DNA from 3 places in the Lysinibacillus sp. C5.1 genome. Region 3 is predicted to be linked to each of the others. Evidence: a T-box and tRNA genes for the amino acid it is inferred to sense, from the RefSeq annotation. Region 3 holds a T-box; the other regions hold tRNA genes.
What was found. The T-box of region 3 lies ahead of leuS (leucine--tRNA ligase). A T-box ahead of a tRNA ligase gene usually reads a tRNA of that ligase, here a tRNA-Leu.
Positions count from the first base shown of each region.

Region 1: it has a tRNA-Leu gene. The T-box ahead of leuS (leucine--tRNA ligase) is inferred to sense a tRNA for this amino acid. The anticodon was not compared.
Region 2: it has a tRNA-Leu gene. The T-box ahead of leuS (leucine--tRNA ligase) is inferred to sense a tRNA for this amino acid. The anticodon was not compared.

Region 1 covers NZ_CP066226.1:121,584-127,737, reverse strand. Annotated here, with positions in the region: tRNA gene I5435_RS00625 (tRNA-Ile) at 1-42, opposite strand, end outside; rRNA gene I5435_RS00620 (16S ribosomal RNA) at 139-1,690, opposite strand; tRNA gene I5435_RS00615 (tRNA-Ala) at 1,833-1,908, opposite strand; tRNA gene I5435_RS00610 (tRNA-Pro) at 1,929-2,005, opposite strand; tRNA gene I5435_RS00605 (tRNA-Arg) at 2,015-2,091, opposite strand; tRNA gene I5435_RS00600 (tRNA-Leu) at 2,105-2,193, opposite strand; tRNA gene I5435_RS00595 (tRNA-Gly) at 2,199-2,273, opposite strand; tRNA gene I5435_RS00590 (tRNA-Leu) at 2,325-2,406, opposite strand; tRNA gene I5435_RS00585 (tRNA-Lys) at 2,429-2,504, opposite strand; tRNA gene I5435_RS00580 (tRNA-Thr) at 2,511-2,586, opposite strand; tRNA gene I5435_RS00575 (tRNA-Val) at 2,590-2,665, opposite strand; rRNA gene rrf (5S ribosomal RNA) at 2,676-2,791, opposite strand; rRNA gene I5435_RS00565 (23S ribosomal RNA) at 2,910-5,837, opposite strand; rRNA gene I5435_RS00560 (16S ribosomal RNA) at 6,143-6,154, opposite strand, start outside.
Region 2 covers NZ_CP066226.1:4,208,687-4,214,840, reverse strand. Annotated here, with positions in the region: gene I5435_RS20715 (Tex family protein) at 1-616, shown strand, start outside; gene I5435_RS20710 (SprT family protein) at 680-1,141, shown strand; tRNA gene I5435_RS20705 (tRNA-Asn) at 1,233-1,309, shown strand; tRNA gene I5435_RS20700 (tRNA-Glu) at 1,311-1,382, shown strand; tRNA gene I5435_RS20695 (tRNA-Asp) at 1,410-1,485, shown strand; tRNA gene I5435_RS20690 (tRNA-Gln) at 1,491-1,565, shown strand; tRNA gene I5435_RS20685 (tRNA-Lys) at 1,579-1,651, shown strand; tRNA gene I5435_RS20680 (tRNA-Leu) at 1,721-1,806, shown strand; tRNA gene I5435_RS20675 (tRNA-Arg) at 1,831-1,907, shown strand; tRNA gene I5435_RS20670 (tRNA-Gly) at 1,926-1,999, shown strand; rRNA gene I5435_RS20665 (16S ribosomal RNA) at 2,210-3,761, shown strand; rRNA gene I5435_RS20660 (23S ribosomal RNA) at 4,127-6,154, shown strand, end outside.
Region 3 covers NZ_CP066226.1:3,536,291-3,542,444, forward strand. Annotated here, with positions in the region: gene I5435_RS17220 (TRAP transporter large permease) at 1-235, shown strand, start outside; gene I5435_RS17225 (hypothetical protein) at 291-1,229, opposite strand; gene I5435_RS17230 (sigma-70 family RNA polymerase sigma factor) at 1,216-1,737, opposite strand; gene I5435_RS17235 (hypothetical protein) at 1,891-2,082, opposite strand; gene leuS (leucine--tRNA ligase) at 2,252-4,666, opposite strand; T-box leader at 4,759-4,977, opposite strand; gene I5435_RS17245 (transposase) at 5,229-5,813, shown strand; gene I5435_RS17250 (SulP family inorganic anion transporter) at 5,865-6,154, opposite strand, start outside.

The DNA.
Region 1 (6,154 bases), 1.3 Mb from region 3:
CGCTTATCAGGCGTGCGCTCTAACCAGCTGAGCTATAGGCCCTCTTGGAAGTTTTATAAAGTTAGTTATAAACCTTCAAAACTGAACGCAAAACGTAATCTTACAAACCCAAGGTTTGTATTCCGAAAATATCCTTAGAAAGGAGATGATCCAGCCGCACCTTCCGATACGGCTACCTTGTTACGACTTCACCCCAATCATCTATCCCACCTTCGGCGGCTGGCTCCAAAAGGTTACCTCACCGACTTCGGGTGTTACAAACTCTCGTGGTGTGACGGGCGGTGTGTACAAGGCCCGGGAACGTATTCACCGCGGCATGCTGATCCGCGATTACTAGCGATTCCGGCTTCATGTAGGCGAGTTGCAGCCTACAATCCGAACTGAGAACGACTTTATCGGATTAGCTCCCTCTCGCGAGTTGGCAACCGTTTGTATCGTCCATTGTAGCACGTGTGTAGCCCAGGTCATAAGGGGCATGATGATTTGACGTCATCCCCACCTTCCTCCGGTTTGTCACCGGCAGTCACCTTAGAGTGCCCAACTAAATGATGGCAACTAAGATCAAGGGTTGCGCTCGTTGCGGGACTTAACCCAACATCTCACGACACGAGCTGACGACAACCATGCACCACCTGTCACCGTTGTCCCCGAAGGGAAAACCATATCTCTACAGTGGTCAACGGGATGTCAAGACCTGGTAAGGTTCTTCGCGTTGCTTCGAATTAAACCACATGCTCCACCGCTTGTGCGGGCCCCCGTCAATTCCTTTGAGTTTCAGTCTTGCGACCGTACTCCCCAGGCGGAGTGCTTAATGCGTTAGCTGCAGCACTAAGGGGCGGAAACCCCCTAACACTTAGCACTCATCGTTTACGGCGTGGACTACCAGGGTATCTAATCCTGTTTGCTCCCCACGCTTTCGCGCCTCAGTGTCAGTTACAGACCAGATAGTCGCCTTCGCCACTGGTGTTCCTCCAAATCTCTACGCATTTCACCGCTACACTTGGAATTCCACTATCCTCTTCTGCACTCAAGTCTCCCAGTTTCCAATGACCCTCCACGGTTGAGCCATGGGCTTTCACATCAGACTTAAGAAACCACCTGCGCGCGCTTTACGCCCAATAATTCCGGACAACGCTTGCCACCTACGTATTACCGCGGCTGCTGGCACGTAGTTAGCCGTGGCTTTCTAATAAGGTACCGTCAAGGTACAGCCAGTTACTACTGTACTTGTTCTTCCCTTACAACAGAGTTTTACGAACCGAAATCCTTCTTCACTCACGCGGCGTTGCTCCATCAGGCTTTCGCCCATTGTGGAAGATTCCCTACTGCTGCCTCCCGTAGGAGTCTGGGCCGTGTCTCAGTCCCAGTGTGGCCGATCACCCTCTCAGGTCGGCTACGCATCGTTGCCTTGGTGAGCCGTTACCTCACCAACTAGCTAATGCGCCGCGGGCCCATCCTATAGCGACAGCCGAAACCGTCTTTCAGTATTGTCCCATGAGGGACGATAGATTATTCGGTATTAGCCCCGGTTTCCCGGAGTTATCCCAAACTATAGGGTAGGTTGCCCACGTGTTACTCACCCGTCCGCCGCTAACGTCAAAGGAGCAAGCTCCTTCTCTGTTCGCTCGACTTGCATGTATTAGGCACGCCGCCAGCGTTCGTCCTGAGCCAGGATCAAACTCTCCATAAAAGAAATTTGATTAGCTCAAATTGTTTTGCTGGCATCAATTTTGATGTCCAAATTTTTGTTTCGTTCACTAACGAAGTTAGCTAATAAAAACTATATTGATTACGTTTTGCTTGTTCAGTTTTCAAGGTTCATATATAAAAATTGGTGGAGCCTAGCGGGATCGAACCGCTGACCTCCTGCGTGCAAGGCAGGCGCTCTCCCAGCTGAGCTAAGGCCCCATAAAGTATATTTTAGGAAATGGTCGGGAAGACAGGATTCGAACCTGCGACCCCTTGGTCCCAAACCAAGTGCTCTACCAAGCTGAGCTACTTCCCGTTCATTTATTGGCGCGCCCGGCAGGAGTCGAACCCACAACCTTCTGATCCGTAGTCAGACGCTCTATCCAATTGAGCTACGGGCGCTAAATATTAAAAATGGTGCCGAGGGCCGGAATCGAACCGGCACGGTAGTCACCTACCGCAGGATTTTAAGTCCTGTGCGTCTGCCAGTTCCGCCACCCCGGCACATTTGGAGCGGAAGACGAGGTTCGAACTCGCGACCCCCACCTTGGCAAGGTGGTGTTCTACCACTGAACTACTTCCGCATGTGCATAAGATTATTTATCCTGGCAATTATAAATTTGAAATATAGATGATGCGGGTGAAGGGAGTCGAACCCCCACGCCTCGCGGCGCTAGATCCTAAGTCTAGTGCGTCTGCCAATTCCGCCACACCCGCATATTATTGTTGGCAATTAAAATGGTGAGCCATGAAGGACTCGAACCTTCGACCCTCTGATTAAAAGTCAGATGCTCTACCAACTGAGCTAATGGCTCAAAAAATGGTGCCGGCTATAGGAATCGAACCCACGACCTACTGATTACAAGTCAGTTGCTCTACCTGCTGAGCTAAACCGGCATATGGTGGAGGATGACGGGCTCGAACCGCCGACCCTCTGCTTGTAAGGCAGATGCTCTCCCAGCTGAGCTAATCCTCCTGGGTATTATGCCTAGCGACGTCCTACTCTCACAGGGGGAAGCCCCCAACTACCATCGGCGCTAAAGAGCTTAACTTCCGTGTTCGGTATGGGAACGGGTGTGACCTCTTTGCCATCATCACTAGACTATTTAAAAGACAAGATTCATTATAACATAAATTATTATAATTACAAGCTTTTTTTTAAAACTTGCTTGTTCTTTCAAAACTGGATAAACGGTTCATTGAATGTTTCAAACTTTTTTTTGGTTAAGTCCTCGATCGATTAGTATTCGTCAGCTCCATGTGTCACCACACTTCCACCTCGAACCTATCTACCTCATCGTCTTTGAGGGATCTTACTTACTTGCGTAATGGGAAATCTCATCTTGAGGGGGGCTTCATGCTTAGATGCTTTCAGCACTTATCCCGTCCACACATAGCTACCCAGCGATGCCTTTGGCAAGACAACTGGTACACCAGCGGTGTGTCCATCCCGGTCCTCTCGTACTAAGGACAGCTCCTCTCAAATTTCCTACGCCCACGACGGATAGGGACCGAACTGTCTCACGACGTTCTGAACCCAGCTCGCGTACCGCTTTAATGGGCGAACAGCCCAACCCTTGGGACCGACTACAGCCCCAGGATGCGATGAGCCGACATCGAGGTGCCAAACCTCCCCGTCGATGTGGACTCTTGGGGGAGATAAGCCTGTTATCCCCGGGGTAGCTTTTATCCGTTGAGCGATGGCCCTTCCATGCGGAACCACCGGATCACTAAGCCCGTCTTTCGACCCTGCTCGACTTGTAGGTCTCGCAGTCAAGCTCCCTTGTGCCTTTACACTCTACGAATGATTTCCAACCATTCTGAGGGAACCTTTGGGCGCCTCCGTTACCTTTTAGGAGGCGACCGCCCCAGTCAAACTGTCCGCCTGACACTGTCTCCTGCCCCGCTAAGGGGCATGGGTTAGAATTTCAATACAACCAGGGTAGTATCCCACCGACGCCTCCTTCGAAGCTGGCGCTCCGAGATCTCTGGCTCCTACCTATCCTGTACAAGTTGTACCAAAATTCAATATCAGGCTACAGTAAAGCTCCACGGGGTCTTTCCGTCCTGTCGCGGGTAACCTGCATCTTCACAGGTACTATAATTTCACCGAGTCTCTCGTTGAGACAGTGCCCAGATCGTTACGCCTTTCGTGCGGGTCGGAACTTACCCGACAAGGAATTTCGCTACCTTAGGACCGTTATAGTTACGGCCGCCGTTTACTGGGGCTTCAATTCGCAGCTTCGCTTGCGCTAACCACTCCTCTTAACCTTCCAGCACCGGGCAGGCGTCAGCCCCTATACGTCACCTTACGGTTTTGCAGAGACCTGTGTTTTTGCTAAACAGTCGCCTGGGCCTATTCACTGCGGCTCTCATGCGCTTGCACGCTCAAGAGCACCCCTTCTCCCGAAGTTACGGGGTCATTTTGCCGAGTTCCTTAACGAGAGTTCTCTCGCACACCTTAGGATTCTCTCCTCGACTACCTGTGTCGGTTTGCGGTACGGGCACCTCTCACCTCGATAGAGGCTTTTCTTGGCAGTGTGAAATCAGGAACTTCGTCCATACGGACTCGCCATCACAGCTCAACGTTACAGTGTGCGGATTTGCCTACACACACGCCTTACTGCTTGGACGCGCACAACCAACGGCGCGCTTACCCTATCCTACTGCGTCCCCCCATTTCTCAAACGGTGAGGAGGTGGTACAGGAATATCAACCTGTTGTCCATCGCCTACGCCTATCGGCCTCGGCTTAGGTCCCGACTAACCCTGAGCGGACGAGCCTTCCTCAGGAAACCTTAGTCATACGGTGGACGGGATTCTCACCCGTCTTTCGCTACTCATACCGGCATTCTCACTTCTAAGCGCTCCACCAGTCCTTCCGGTCTGACTTCAACGCACTTAGAACGCTCTCCTACCACTGACATCGTAGATGTCAATCCACAGCTTCGGTGAATCGTTTAGCCCCGATACATTTTCGGCGCAGCGTCACTCGACCAGTGAGCTATTACGCACTCTTTAAATGATGGCTGCTTCTAAGCCAACATCCTGGTTGTCTGTGCAACGCCACATCCTTTTCCACTTAACGATTACTTTGGGACCTTAGCTGGTGGTCTGGGCTGTTTCCCTTTTGACTACGGATCTTATCACTCGCAGTCTGACTCCCGTGTATAAATATCTGGCATTCGGAGTTTGTCTGAATTCGGTAAACCGGGATGGCCCCCTAGTCCAAACAGTGCTCTACCTCCAGTATTCTCATCACGAGGCTAGCCCTAAAGCTATTTCGGAGAGAACCAGCTATCTCCAAGTTCGATTGGAATTTCTCCGCTACCCACACCTCATCCCCGCACTTTTCAACGTGCGTGGGTTCGGGCCTCCAGTAAGTGTTACCTCACCTTCACCCTGGACATGGGTAGATCACCTGGTTTCGGGTCTACGACCACGTACTAATTCGCCCTATTCAGACTCGCTTTCGCTGCGGCTCCGCCTTCTAAAGCTTAACCTCGCACGTAATCGTAACTCGCCGGTTCATTCTACAAAAGGCACGCTATCACCCATTAACGGGCTCTAACTACTTGTAGGCACACGGTTTCAGGATCTCTTTCACTCCCCTTCCGGGGTGCTTTTCACCTTTCCCTCACGGTACTGGTTCACTATCGGTCACTAGGTAGTATTTAGCCTTGGGAGATGGTCCTCCCGGATTCCGACGGAATTTCACGTGTTCCGCCGTACTCAGGATCCACTCTGGAGGGAACGAACTTTCGACTACAGGGCTTTTACCTGCTCTGGCGGACCTTTCCAAGTCGCTTCATCTAACTCATTCCTTTGTAACTCCGTATAGAGTGTCCTACAACCCCAAGAGGCAAGCCTCTTGGTTTGGGCTCTTCCCGTTTCGCTCGCCGCTACTCAGGGAATCGATTTTTCTTTCTCTTCCTCCAGGTACTTAGATGTTTCAGTTCCCTGGGTCTGCCTTCAAGACGCTATGTATTCACGTCAAGATACTACGCGATTAAACGTAGTGGGTTCCCCCATTCGGAAATCTCCGGATCAAAGCTCACTTACAGCTCCCCGAAGCATATCGGTGTTAGTGCCGTCCTTCTTCGGCTCCTAGTGCCAAGGCATTCGCCGTGCGCCCTTAATAACTTAACCTATCGGCTTCCAATCCACTGCGCATTTCGTTGTCAGCTTCTCTCGTTCAATCAGTCACGGACGTAAGTACGCTCCTTCATTCACTCGTTCGCTTCCTAGAACTGCTTGTGTCTTGAAACCCTATTTCGTTATTAAGCCTATAAAAAACTTAAAAAAATAAATGTGTTTGTTACAATTTCAATGTCGTTTTATCCAGTTTTCAAAGAACAAGTTTTGAAGTATTTCATCGTAATGATGAACCTTCAAAACTGAACGCAAAACGTAATCTTACAAACCCAAGGTTTGTATTCCGAAAATATCCTTAGAAAGGAGGTGAT
Region 2 (6,154 bases), 670 kb from region 3:
GCAATTCACAACGCGTGCGCAACTGAAGAAAATTCCTCGCCTCGGTGCAAAAACGTATGAGCAAGCAATAGGGTTTTTGCGTGTGCCTGAAGCGAAAAATCCATTCGATGCGACAGGTATTCACCCAGAAAGCTACAATATTGCAGAGCAAATTTTAGAAGCGGCTCACATAAATAAAAAAGAACTAGGAACACAAGAGGCAGAGGAAGCAATTGCAGCTCTTAATGTTCAAGCGTTAAGTGAAAGTCTAGGGATTGGCGTTGTTACTGTTCAGGATATTGTAGATACTTTAATGAAACCAAGCCGTGACCCGCGTGATGCTTTCCCACAACCATTACTTAAAACGGATGTTTTAAAAATGGAAGATTTACAAGTAGGAATGGAATTACAAGGTACTGTACGGAATGTCGTCGATTTTGGTGCATTCGTTGATATAGGTGTAAAACAAGATGGGCTTGTGCATATTTCCAAGTTGCAAAAAAAACGTATTAAACATCCATTAGAGGTTGTGGCATTAGGTGACATTGTCACAGTATGGGTGGAACAAATAGAGGTAAACAAAGGCCGTATTTCATTAACGATGCTTCCTCCAGAAAAACAAATGGTTGAAGTGTAATAATTTCTTGCCACACTGTCTATACTGCGCAGTGTGGTATTCTTATTGTTAGAGGTGATGAAATTGAACAATGAGGAACTGCAACAGCTTGTAAGTCGAATTTCATTAGAAAGTTTTCATAAACCCTTTATGCATCGTGCATACTTTAATCCAAGGTTACGTACAACAGGTGGGCGTTATCTTTTGCAATCCCACCATATTGAAATCAATCCAAAGGCGTTTGAAATATATGGTGTTAGAGAGGTAGAGGGAATCATTCTTCATGAATTATGTCATTACCACTTGCACCTTGAAGGAAAGGGCTATCAACATCGAGATAAAGATTTTCGAGCGTTGTTAAAAAAAGTGAATGCCCCTCGATTTTGTTCAGCGTTGCAAATACCTAAATCTCGTAGCCAAAAACAGCGCCCTCACTATACATATGAATGTATACAATGTCACCAAAGGTATGTTAGAAAAATTAGATTCAATGTGAACAGATACTGTTGTGGCAAGTGTTCAGGGCAATTAATGATAGTTGAGTAAAAAAACTTTTAAAAAAGTGTTGACGTTTATTCAGCTAATCCCTATAATAGTAAAAGTCGACAAGATAAAGCCGACAACACAATATGATTATTCCGAAGTAGCTCAGTTGGTAGTAGCACCTGACTGTTAATCAGGTTGTCGCAGGTTCGAGTCCTGCCTTCGGAGCCATGGCCCCTTGGTCAAGCGGTTAAGACACCGCCCTTTCACGGCGGTAACACGGGTTCGAATCCCGTAGGGGTCATTTTCATAAATAGATAATTGTAACATTGGTCCCGTGGTGTAGCGGTTAACATGCCTGCCTGTCACGCAGGAGATCGCCGGTTCGATCCCGGTCGGGACCGCCACTTATTGGGGTATAGCCAAGCGGTAAGGCAACGGATTTTGATTCCGTCATGCCTAGGTTCGAATCCTAGTACCCCAGCCATTCATTTCTTAATGAGCCATTAGCTCAGTTGGTAGAGCATCTGACTTTTAATCAGAGGGTCGAAGGTTCGAGTCCTTCATGGCTCATCTTTTTTAAGAAAAAGGTTGAAAATTCGAATTATCATTGTATAATAAGAAGGTTCCTATTTTTTGAATGCGGTCGTGGCGGAACGGCAGACGCGCTAGGTTGAGGGCCTAGTGGGGGCAACCCCGTGGAGGTTCAAGTCCTCTCGGCCGCACCAAGTCAGTTCAGTTATTTAACACATGCGCCCGTAGCTCAATTGGATAGAGCGTCTGACTACGGATCAGAAGGTTGTGGGTTCGACTCCTGCCGGGCGCGCCATAATACATTTTAATAATTGCGGGTGTAGTTTAATGGTAAAACCTCAGCCTTCCAAGCTGATGTCGTGAGTTCGATTCTCATCACCCGCTCCAAAAAATATTTAAAAAATTGTTGACATCATTAACGAAAGATGTTAAGATGTAAAAGTCGCTGAAACAAACGGCAACAAAATGAACCTTGAAAACTGAACAAGCAAAACGTAATCAATATAGTTTTTACTAGCTAACTTTGTTAGTGAACGAAACAAAATTTTGGACATCAAAATTGATGCCAGCAAAACAATTTGAGCTAATCAAATTTCTTTTATGGAGAGTTTGATCCTGGCTCAGGACGAACGCTGGCGGCGTGCCTAATACATGCAAGTCGAGCGAACTGAGAAGGAGCTTGCTCCTTTGACGTTAGCGGCGGACGGGTGAGTAACACGTGGGCAACCTACCCTATAGTTTGGGATAACTCCGGGAAACCGGGGCTAATACCGAATAATCTCTTGTCTCTCATGGGACAATACTGAAAGACGGTTTCGGCTGTCGCTATAGGATGGGCCCGCGGCGCATTAGCTAGTTGGTGAGGTAACGGCTCACCAAGGCAACGATGCGTAGCCGACCTGAGAGGGTGATCGGCCACACTGGGACTGAGACACGGCCCAGACTCCTACGGGAGGCAGCAGTAGGGAATCTTCCACAATGGGCGAAAGCCTGATGGAGCAACGCCGCGTGAGTGAAGAAGGATTTCGGTTCGTAAAACTCTGTTGTAAGGGAAGAACAAGTACAGTAGTAACTGGCTGTACCTTGACGGTACCTTATTAGAAAGCCACGGCTAACTACGTGCCAGCAGCCGCGGTAATACGTAGGTGGCAAGCGTTGTCCGGAATTATTGGGCGTAAAGCGCGCGCAGGTGGTTTCTTAAGTCTGATGTGAAAGCCCACGGCTCAACCGTGGAGGGTCATTGGAAACTGGGAGACTTGAGTGCAGAAGAGGATAGTGGAATTCCAAGTGTAGCGGTGAAATGCGTAGAGATTTGGAGGAACACCAGTGGCGAAGGCGACTATCTGGTCTGTAACTGACACTGAGGCGCGAAAGCGTGGGGAGCAAACAGGATTAGATACCCTGGTAGTCCACGCCGTAAACGATGAGTGCTAAGTGTTAGGGGGTTTCCGCCCCTTAGTGCTGCAGCTAACGCATTAAGCACTCCGCCTGGGGAGTACGGTCGCAAGACTGAAACTCAAAGGAATTGACGGGGGCCCGCACAAGCGGTGGAGCATGTGGTTTAATTCGAAGCAACGCGAAGAACCTTACCAGGTCTTGACATCCCGTTGACCACTGTAGAGATATGGTTTTCCCTTCGGGGACAACGGTGACAGGTGGTGCATGGTTGTCGTCAGCTCGTGTCGTGAGATGTTGGGTTAAGTCCCGCAACGAGCGCAACCCTTGATCTTAGTTGCCATCATTTAGTTGGGCACTCTAAGGTGACTGCCGGTGACAAACCGGAGGAAGGTGGGGATGACGTCAAATCATCATGCCCCTTATGACCTGGGCTACACACGTGCTACAATGGACGATACAAACGGTTGCCAACTCGCGAGAGGGAGCTAATCCGATAAAGTCGTTCTCAGTTCGGATTGTAGGCTGCAACTCGCCTACATGAAGCCGGAATCGCTAGTAATCGCGGATCAGCATGCCGCGGTGAATACGTTCCCGGGCCTTGTACACACCGCCCGTCACACCACGAGAGTTTGTAACACCCGAAGTCGGTGAGGTAACCTTTTGGAGCCAGCCGCCGAAGGTGGGATAGATGATTGGGGTGAAGTCGTAACAAGGTAGCCGTATCGGAAGGTGCGGCTGGATCACCTCCTTTCTAAGGATATTTTCGGAATACAAACCTTGGGTTTGTAAGATTACGTTTTGCGTTCAGTTTTGAAGGTTCATCATTACGATGAAATACTTCAAAACTGTGCTCCTGTCGCTACGCTTTTGTCGCAAATTTGCGAAGAAGTAGAAGCAGGTAGTGAATTTGTTCTTTGAAAACTGGATAAAACGACATTGAAATTGTAACAAACACATTTATTTTTTAAGTTTTTTATAGGCTTAATAACGAAATAGGGTTTCAAGACACAAGCAGTTCTAGGAAGCGAACGAGTGAATGAAGGAGCGTACTTACGTACGTGACTGATTGAACGAGAGAAGCTGACAACGAAATGCGCAGTGGATTGGAAGCCGATAGGTTAAGTTATTAAGGGCGCACGGCGAATGCCTTGGCACTAGGAGCCGAAGAAGGACGGCACTAACACCGATATGCTTCGGGGAGCTGTAAGTGAGCTTTGATCCGGAGATTTCCGAATGGGGGAACCCACTACGTTTAATCGCGTAGTATCTTGACGTGAATACATAGCGTCTTGAAGGCAGACCCAGGGAACTGAAACATCTAAGTACCTGGAGGAAGAGAAAGAAAAATCGATTCCCTGAGTAGCGGCGAGCGAAACGGGAAGAGCCCAAACCAAGAGGCTTGCCTCTTGGGGTTGTAGGACACTCTATACGGAGTTACAAAGGAATGAGTTAGATGAAGCGACTTGGAAAGGTCCGCCAGAGCAGGTAAAAGCCCTGTAGTCGAAAGTTCGTTCCCTCCAGAGTGGATCCTGAGTACGGCGGAACACGTGAAATTCCGTCGGAATCCGGGAGGACCATCTCCCAAGGCTAAATACTACCTAGTGACCGATAGTGAACCAGTACCGTGAGGGAAAGGTGAAAAGCACCCCGGAAGGGGAGTGAAAGAGATCCTGAAACCGTGTGCCTACAAGTAGTTAGAGCCCGTTAATGGGTGATAGCGTGCCTTTTGTAGAATGAACCGGCGAGTTACGATTACGTGCGAGGTTAAGCTTTAGAAGGCGGAGCCGCAGCGAAAGCGAGTCTGAATAGGGCGAATTAGTACGTGGTCGTAGACCCGAAACCAGGTGATCTACCCATGTCCAGGGTGAAGGTGAGGTAACACTTACTGGAGGCCCGAACCCACGCACGTTGAAAAGTGCGGGGATGAGGTGTGGGTAGCGGAGAAATTCCAATCGAACTTGGAGATAGCTGGTTCTCTCCGAAATAGCTTTAGGGCTAGCCTCGTGATGAGAATACTGGAGGTAGAGCACTGTTTGGACTAGGGGGCCATCCCGGTTTACCGAATTCAGACAAACTCCGAATGCCAGATATTTATACACGGGAGTCAGACTGCGAGTGATAAGATCCGTAGTCAAAAGGGAAACAGCCCAGACCACCAGCTAAGGTCCCAAAGTAATCGTTAAGTGGAAAAGGATGTGGCGTTGCACAGACAACCAGGATGTTGGCTTAGAAGCAGCCATCATTTAAAGAGTGCGTAATAGCTCACTGGTCGAGTGACGCTGCGCCGAAAATGTATCGGGGCTAAACGATTCACCGAAGCTGTGGATTGACATCTACGATGTCAGTGGTAGGAGAGCGTTCTAAGTGCGTTGAAGTCAGACCGGAAGGACTGGTGGAGCGCTTAGAAGTGAGAATGCCGGTATGAGTAGCGAAAGACGGGTGAGAATCCCGTCCACCGTATGACTAAGGTTTCCTGAGGAAGGCTCGTCCGCTCAGGGTTAGTCGGGACCTAAGCCGAGGCCGATAGGCGTAGGCGATGGACAACAGGTTGATATTCCTGTACCACCTCCTCACCGTTTGAGAAATGGGGGGACGCAGTAGGATAGGGTAAGCGCGCCGTTGGTTGTGCGCGTCCAAGCAGTAAGGCGTGTGTGTAGGCAAATCCGCACACTGTAACGTTGAGCTGTGATGGCGAGTCCGTATGGACGAAGTTCCTGATTTCACACTGCCAAGAAAAGCCTCTATCGAGGTGAGAGGTGCCCGTACCGCAAACCGACACAGGTAGTCGAGGAGAGAATCCTAAGGTGTGCGAGAGAACTCTCGTTAAGGAACTCGGCAAAATGACCCCGTAACTTCGGGAGAAGGGGTGCTCTTGAGCGTGCAAGCGCATGAGAGCCGCAGTGAATAGGCCCAGGCGACTGTTTAGCAAAAACACAGGTCTCTGCAAAACCGTAAGGTGACGTATAGGGGCTGACGCCTGCCCGGTGCTGGAAGGTTAAGAGGAGTGGTTAGCGCAAGCGAAGCTGCGAATTGAAGCCCCAGTAAACGGCGGCCGTAACTATAACGGTCCTAAGGTAGCGAAATTCCTTGTCGGGTAAGTTCCGACCCGCACGAAAGGCGTAACGATCTGGGCACTGTCTCAAC
Region 3 (6,154 bases):
TCATTTTGATATCAACCTTATTCACTTTGCGATTATTATGACAATCAATATGGAGCTTGGTATGATTACACCTCCTGTAGGTCTAAATCTCTTTGTAGTAAGTGGTATTGCGAAGGAAAAACTCGGAGAAGTAGTCAAAGGAGTTATTCCATTTATTATTTTAATGATTGTGTTCTTAGCACTCGTTATCGTACTTCCACAATTATCACTTTGGCTACCAGAACAAATGAAATAACGTGCCAGGCACCCAAACTATTCTGAATTTTCGAATTTGTTTGGGTGCCTGACACTTAAAAAATCCAAATAAGGAAAGCGATAAATATAATAGATGTGTAAGTTGTAGTTGTTAATGCTACGTAATGTCTTTTTTCATGTCTGCCAAAATAATATTCGATTGCTAAATTAGGTAACAATATAACTAAAATGAGCACAAAGTCAGCAGCAATAAATATAATCCATGATTTTAAGTTAAATATACACAGCACAATCACATTGATAAACTTATTAAGATATACGACTTTCTTATGATTGTCATTTACATACTTCGGCTCTTTTGGAATATGGAATTTCCAGCGAACGGCTCTCTCCGCTACCCAAGCCCCTAGCCAAATGAAACCAATCCATACGAGAAAGACCAAAAAGTTAAAGTCCAATTTCTTAAAATTAAAGTCTGTAAATGCGGATATAGCCTCCCCATCATTGACCTCATAAAATTTATTGGTTTTTAGATCGAGAAAGGCAAATTTGTCATCACTTTTAAACATCTGGAGCTTTACCACTTGCCCATTACTAAATTCTATCCATAAATTATTAATCAAGTAATACTCTTCTGATTTTTGTCTTACCACTGCCTTTTGAAGCATGTTCTCAAACAGCTTTGTCTCAGTCCCTTTTGCGTACTCTTGTTGCCCTATTACCCAACCTGTTCTCCCCGCTTTAAATGAATCTTCATACCAATTTTGTGCAATTGACAACTGCTGTATTTCTTCATTTTGCGCTAGTTCAACAATTGAGGCATGATGTACATATTCCATTTGCTGCCATGGCCCACTCGCAATCAAAAAAAGTAGTGTCACCATTATCCCTACAATTATTGCAGGATATTGCCATTTGCTAATTTGTTTGTACTGTTGTTGTGCGGCTTGGTGCACAATGCGCTCCTTTAATCCTTTTGTAAAACGTGGTGTTTCGCCTATTTCCTCATTCAGCTTCTTTTTAAAAGATGTCATCGCCTAGCACCTCCCAATCGCTTCGTTCGAGTTTGTTTTGTAACAGTTGTCTCGCTCTACGCAACCTCGTTTTCACTGTATTTTCTGTACTACCTAGTACATCTGCAATTTCACGTACTTTTAATTCCTGATAATAATAAAGAATCAATACTTCCCGATAAGTAATAGGTAACTCAAATAATGCCGCTTGCAATGTAACTCGTTCCGCCGCTTTAATGACATCGCTTTCTGGCGTTCTTTTACTAATACCAAAATGAAATTTGCTAAGTAATTGATGGCGTTTATTTTTCCAGCTTCTTAAATAATCATGACTTTTATGTACTGTAATTTTTACTAAATAAGTTTTAAGCGAAGCTCTTTGTTCAAAGCGATGCTGTTGCAAATAGTAGGCGAGAAATACATCTTGTACGATTTCTTCTGCAATCGACCAATCTCGTACATATAAATAGGCCACACGAAGGCAATACTCGCCGTGCTCTTCCATAATGGCTGTTAAATGCTCACTCACTTGAGCCCCTCCTTTATTCATTCATCCTATAGTCGTAAAACTTTTAAAGTTGGTTTCACTTTAACAAAAAAAGTGCCCCCGCTTCGGACACTTTTTTTCGTAGCATCGTTTTAAAACTTTAGAATCGTCCCTATTTCTTACATTCTAATTTGCTTAGAGCTGTTTTCTATTTCGTCCATAACTAACATTAACTCCTAAACATTTGCCTTTTAGGTTACATGCTTGTGCCATATTTTTCGCTCGATATGATTTTATCTGTTGGCGTTGATGCTTGTACTTTATAATTGTGCTACTTTCGATGTAGCATCTACCATACGTTTGAATTCCTGCCACTATGTCTTCCATTACGTGTCGACCTCTTCATTTTTAGCAAGATACTGTTTGCTTCCTTTCCGCTCAATCCCTGTATACGTGGCTCGTTTATCGCAATGCATGTAATGTTCCTATTACCAACGACATTTAAAAAAGCCGTGAAGTACGCTTCTTACAACGTATTTCACGGCTTCTTGTTTAATTATTTAACAACAATATTAACAAGCTTTCCTGGGATAACAATAATTTTTACCAAGTCTTTGCCCGCCATATATTCTTGTACTTTTTCATCGGCTAATGCTACTTTTTCAATTTCTTCTTTTGAAGCATCTTTTGCTACAATAATTTTAGCACGTACTTTACCTGCCACTTGAACAGCAACTTCCACTTCATCGTCCACAAGCTTAGACTCATCATACGTTGGCCATTCTTCATAAGATAATGTATTTTCATGACCTAATAGTTGCCATAGCTCTTCAGCAATATGCGGAGCGATTGGTGCTAGTATTTTCACAAATCCTTCAGCATAGGCTGTTGGAAGTACTTCTGCTTTGTAGCAGTCATTAATAAAGACCATCATTTGTGAAATAGCAGTATTGAAGCGAATCCCTTCGTAGTCTTCTGTCACTTTTTTCACTGTTTGGTGATATGACTTTTCTAAAAACTTATCGTCTGAAGTTTGCACTTTCGCTGATAGCGTACCTTCTTCGTTGACAAACAAACGCCAGATGCGGTCTAAGAAACGACGAGCACCGTCTAAACCATTAGTAGACCATGCAACTGAAGCCTCTAATGGACCCATGAACATTTCATAAAGTCGTAGTGTATCTGCACCGTGTGACTCTATGATTTCATCAGGGTTCACGACATTGCCTTTTGATTTAGACATTTTTTCATTACCTTCACCAAGAATCATACCTTGGTTAAATAATTTTTGGAATGGCTCTTTCGTGTGCACTACCCCTAAATCGTATAGTACTTTATGCCAGAAGCGCGCGTATAGTAAATGCAATACTGCATGCTCTGCTCCACCAATATAAATATCAACCGGTAACCAACGTTTTAGTAACTCTGGATCAGCAATCGCCTCTTTGTTGTTAGGGTCAATATATCGTAGGAAGTACCAGCTAGAACCTGCCCATTGTGGCATTGTATTGGTTTCACGACGACCTTTTTTGCCTGTTTCAGGATCTACAACATTTACCCAATCCGTAATATTCGCTAATGGTGATTCCCCTGTTCCAGATGGACGAATATTATCTGTTTTTGGAAGCATTAATGGTAACTCCGCTTCTGAAACTGGAGTTGTTGTACCATCTTCCCAATGGATCATTGGGATTGGTTCACCCCAATAACGTTGACGAGAGAATAGCCAGTCACGAAGACGATAAGATACCTTTTTCTCCCCTACACCTTTTTCCTCTAGCCATTCAATCGCCTTTGCAATACCATCTGCTTTATTTAAACCATCAAGGAAATCAGAGTTAATGTGCTGACCGTCACCTGTAAATGCTTCTTTGTCGATATCTCCACCTTCAAGTACAGCAACGATGTCTAAACCAAACTCTTTAGCAAATTCATAATCACGTTCGTCATGTGCAGGAACAGCCATAATCGCACCAGTTCCGTACGTCGCTAACACATAATCAGCAATCCAAATTGGTACTTTTTTGCCGTTAATCGGATTTACTGCATAAGCGCCTGTAAATACACCTGTTTTTTCTTTGGCTAAATCTGTACGCTCTAAGTCTGATTTCATTTTTACTTTTTCAAGATATGCATTGACAGCAGCTTGTTGTTCAGCTGTTGTAATTTCAGCCACTAGTTTATGCTCTGGTGCAAGCACTGTATATGTTGCACCGAATAGCGTATCAGGGCGTGTTGTAAATACCGTAAAGTTTTTGTCCGACCCTTCCATGCTAAATGTTACTTCTGCACCTTCCGAACGACCAATCCAGTTACGTTGCATGTCTTTAATGGATTCTGGCCAATCTACTTCTTCTAAATCGTCGATTAAACGATCCGCATAAGCTGTAATTTTAAGTATCCATTGTTTCATTGGACGACGTTCTACTGGATGTCCGCCACGTTCAGACTTCCCATCGATAACTTCTTCATTCGCAAGCACTGTACCTAGAGCTGGGCACCAGTTTACCGCCACTTCATCTACATAAGCTAAGCCCTTTTTATATAATTGAATGAAAATCCATTGTGTCCATTTGTAGTATTCTGGATCTGTAGTGTTAATTTCACGATCCCAGTCATAACTAAAGCCTAACTCTTGAATTTGACGTTTAAATGTCGCAATATTTTTTGCTGTAAATTCTGCTGGGTCATTCCCAGTATCAAGTGCATATTGCTCGGCAGGTAATCCAAATGCATCCCATCCCATCGGATGTAGAACATTAAAGCCTTGCATACGTTTGAAACGTGAAAGGATATCTGTCGCTGTATAACCTTCTGGATGTCCTACGTGAAGTCCCGAACCTGATGGGTAAGGGAACATATCAAGCGCATAAAATTTCGGTTTATCCATTTCATTTTCGGTTTTGAATGTTTTGTTGACATCCCAATACTGTTGCCACTTTTTTTCAATTTGTTGATGATTAAAGCTCATTATTTTTCCTCCTTATAGTATGTGCAGTACCACTTATCGTAAGAATTGACAAAATATTTAAAAAATAAAAAAACTCGCCCCTTTCTTTGTTAGAAAGGGACGAGAGTATTCTTAACTCCCGCGGTACCACCCAAATTAGTGATTACACTCGGCTCAAGCTTCCTTAACGCGGAAATAACGGCAAACGTAAAATTTCATATTACGTATGCAGACTCAGCAGGCGAGTTCAATTTGCATCCTTACTAGCTTCCACCAACCGCTAGCTCTCTAAAAAGAACCACAAATTTACTATTCCTCATCAATGTCTTTACATGTATTGCATTTATTCTAATGGAAAGTCCTGAAAAGCACAAGCATCTTTTTATGGTGCCTGGCACGCACACAATTTCCACACAATTATCAAAAAAATTTTTTCTATGATTATTTTCACCAACAATTTTTCATTTCAACCTTCTATGCACATGAAAAATAAAAATAGTCATTACTTTCGTAACTCCCGTCTAATTGACGTTCTTTACATGCTTTTTTATGCTAAAGAAAAAAGTAAAGGAGGCAATAGCGTGTGCCAAGAAAAAAACGGCTTTGGTCCCCAGATCATTATCATCATGTAGTAGTACGCGGTAACAATCGTCAAACTATTTTTCACAATGTAGCAGATTACGAAGCTTTCTTTCGTGTATTACAATATGCTTATCACAAATATTCGTTTACGATTGTTGCCTATTGCGTTATGTCTAACCACTATCACCTGCTGATTCGTTCACCCAAAGTGCCACTAGGCAAAGTGATGGCCAATGTTAACTGGCGTTACAGCAATTACTTTAAAAAGAAGTACAACTATTGCTGTCATCTATATGAGAGTCGATATTTTGCAGACCTTGTTCCCTCACAACTCGACATGCTTAGTGTTAGTCGCTATATTCACCGCAATCCTATCTCAACGTCTCCCCCTATGGTTGACAAAATGGAGGACTATCCTTATAGCTCGTATTATCTCTACAAGCATCCTATATCTTCAAACTTCCCCTTCTTTGATACAAGTATTCTCAATAGCTTTTTTCTTCAAACATTACAACGCCACTCACTATCTTACTGCCAATATTGCGAGGAACATGAAAGCAAATCATGTAATGTAGCACCCCAATAGGAAAGCTCCACACGACAATCCATCGTGTGGAGCTTTTCTGTTCAATCGTCATCAATTGTCAGAATCTTTTCCGTGCCTGTCACTCGAAAAGTCAGCACATTCATGGAAAGCGAAATGTTTACAACCAAGGCATTTATTCATATCTAAATGTGTCAATGCTCTATTTATAGCTTCTCCTGTATGTTCAAAAAAATGATCTTGTCCAATTTGAGCATATAATCCATTACGCATAAGCGCTAGTTTTAAGTCCTCTTGTATGCCCGTGACGAAGACCTTGCCACCACGCTTTGTAAAGTTCTCCACGATATTGCTAAAATAAGACTCACCTGTGGAGTCCATAA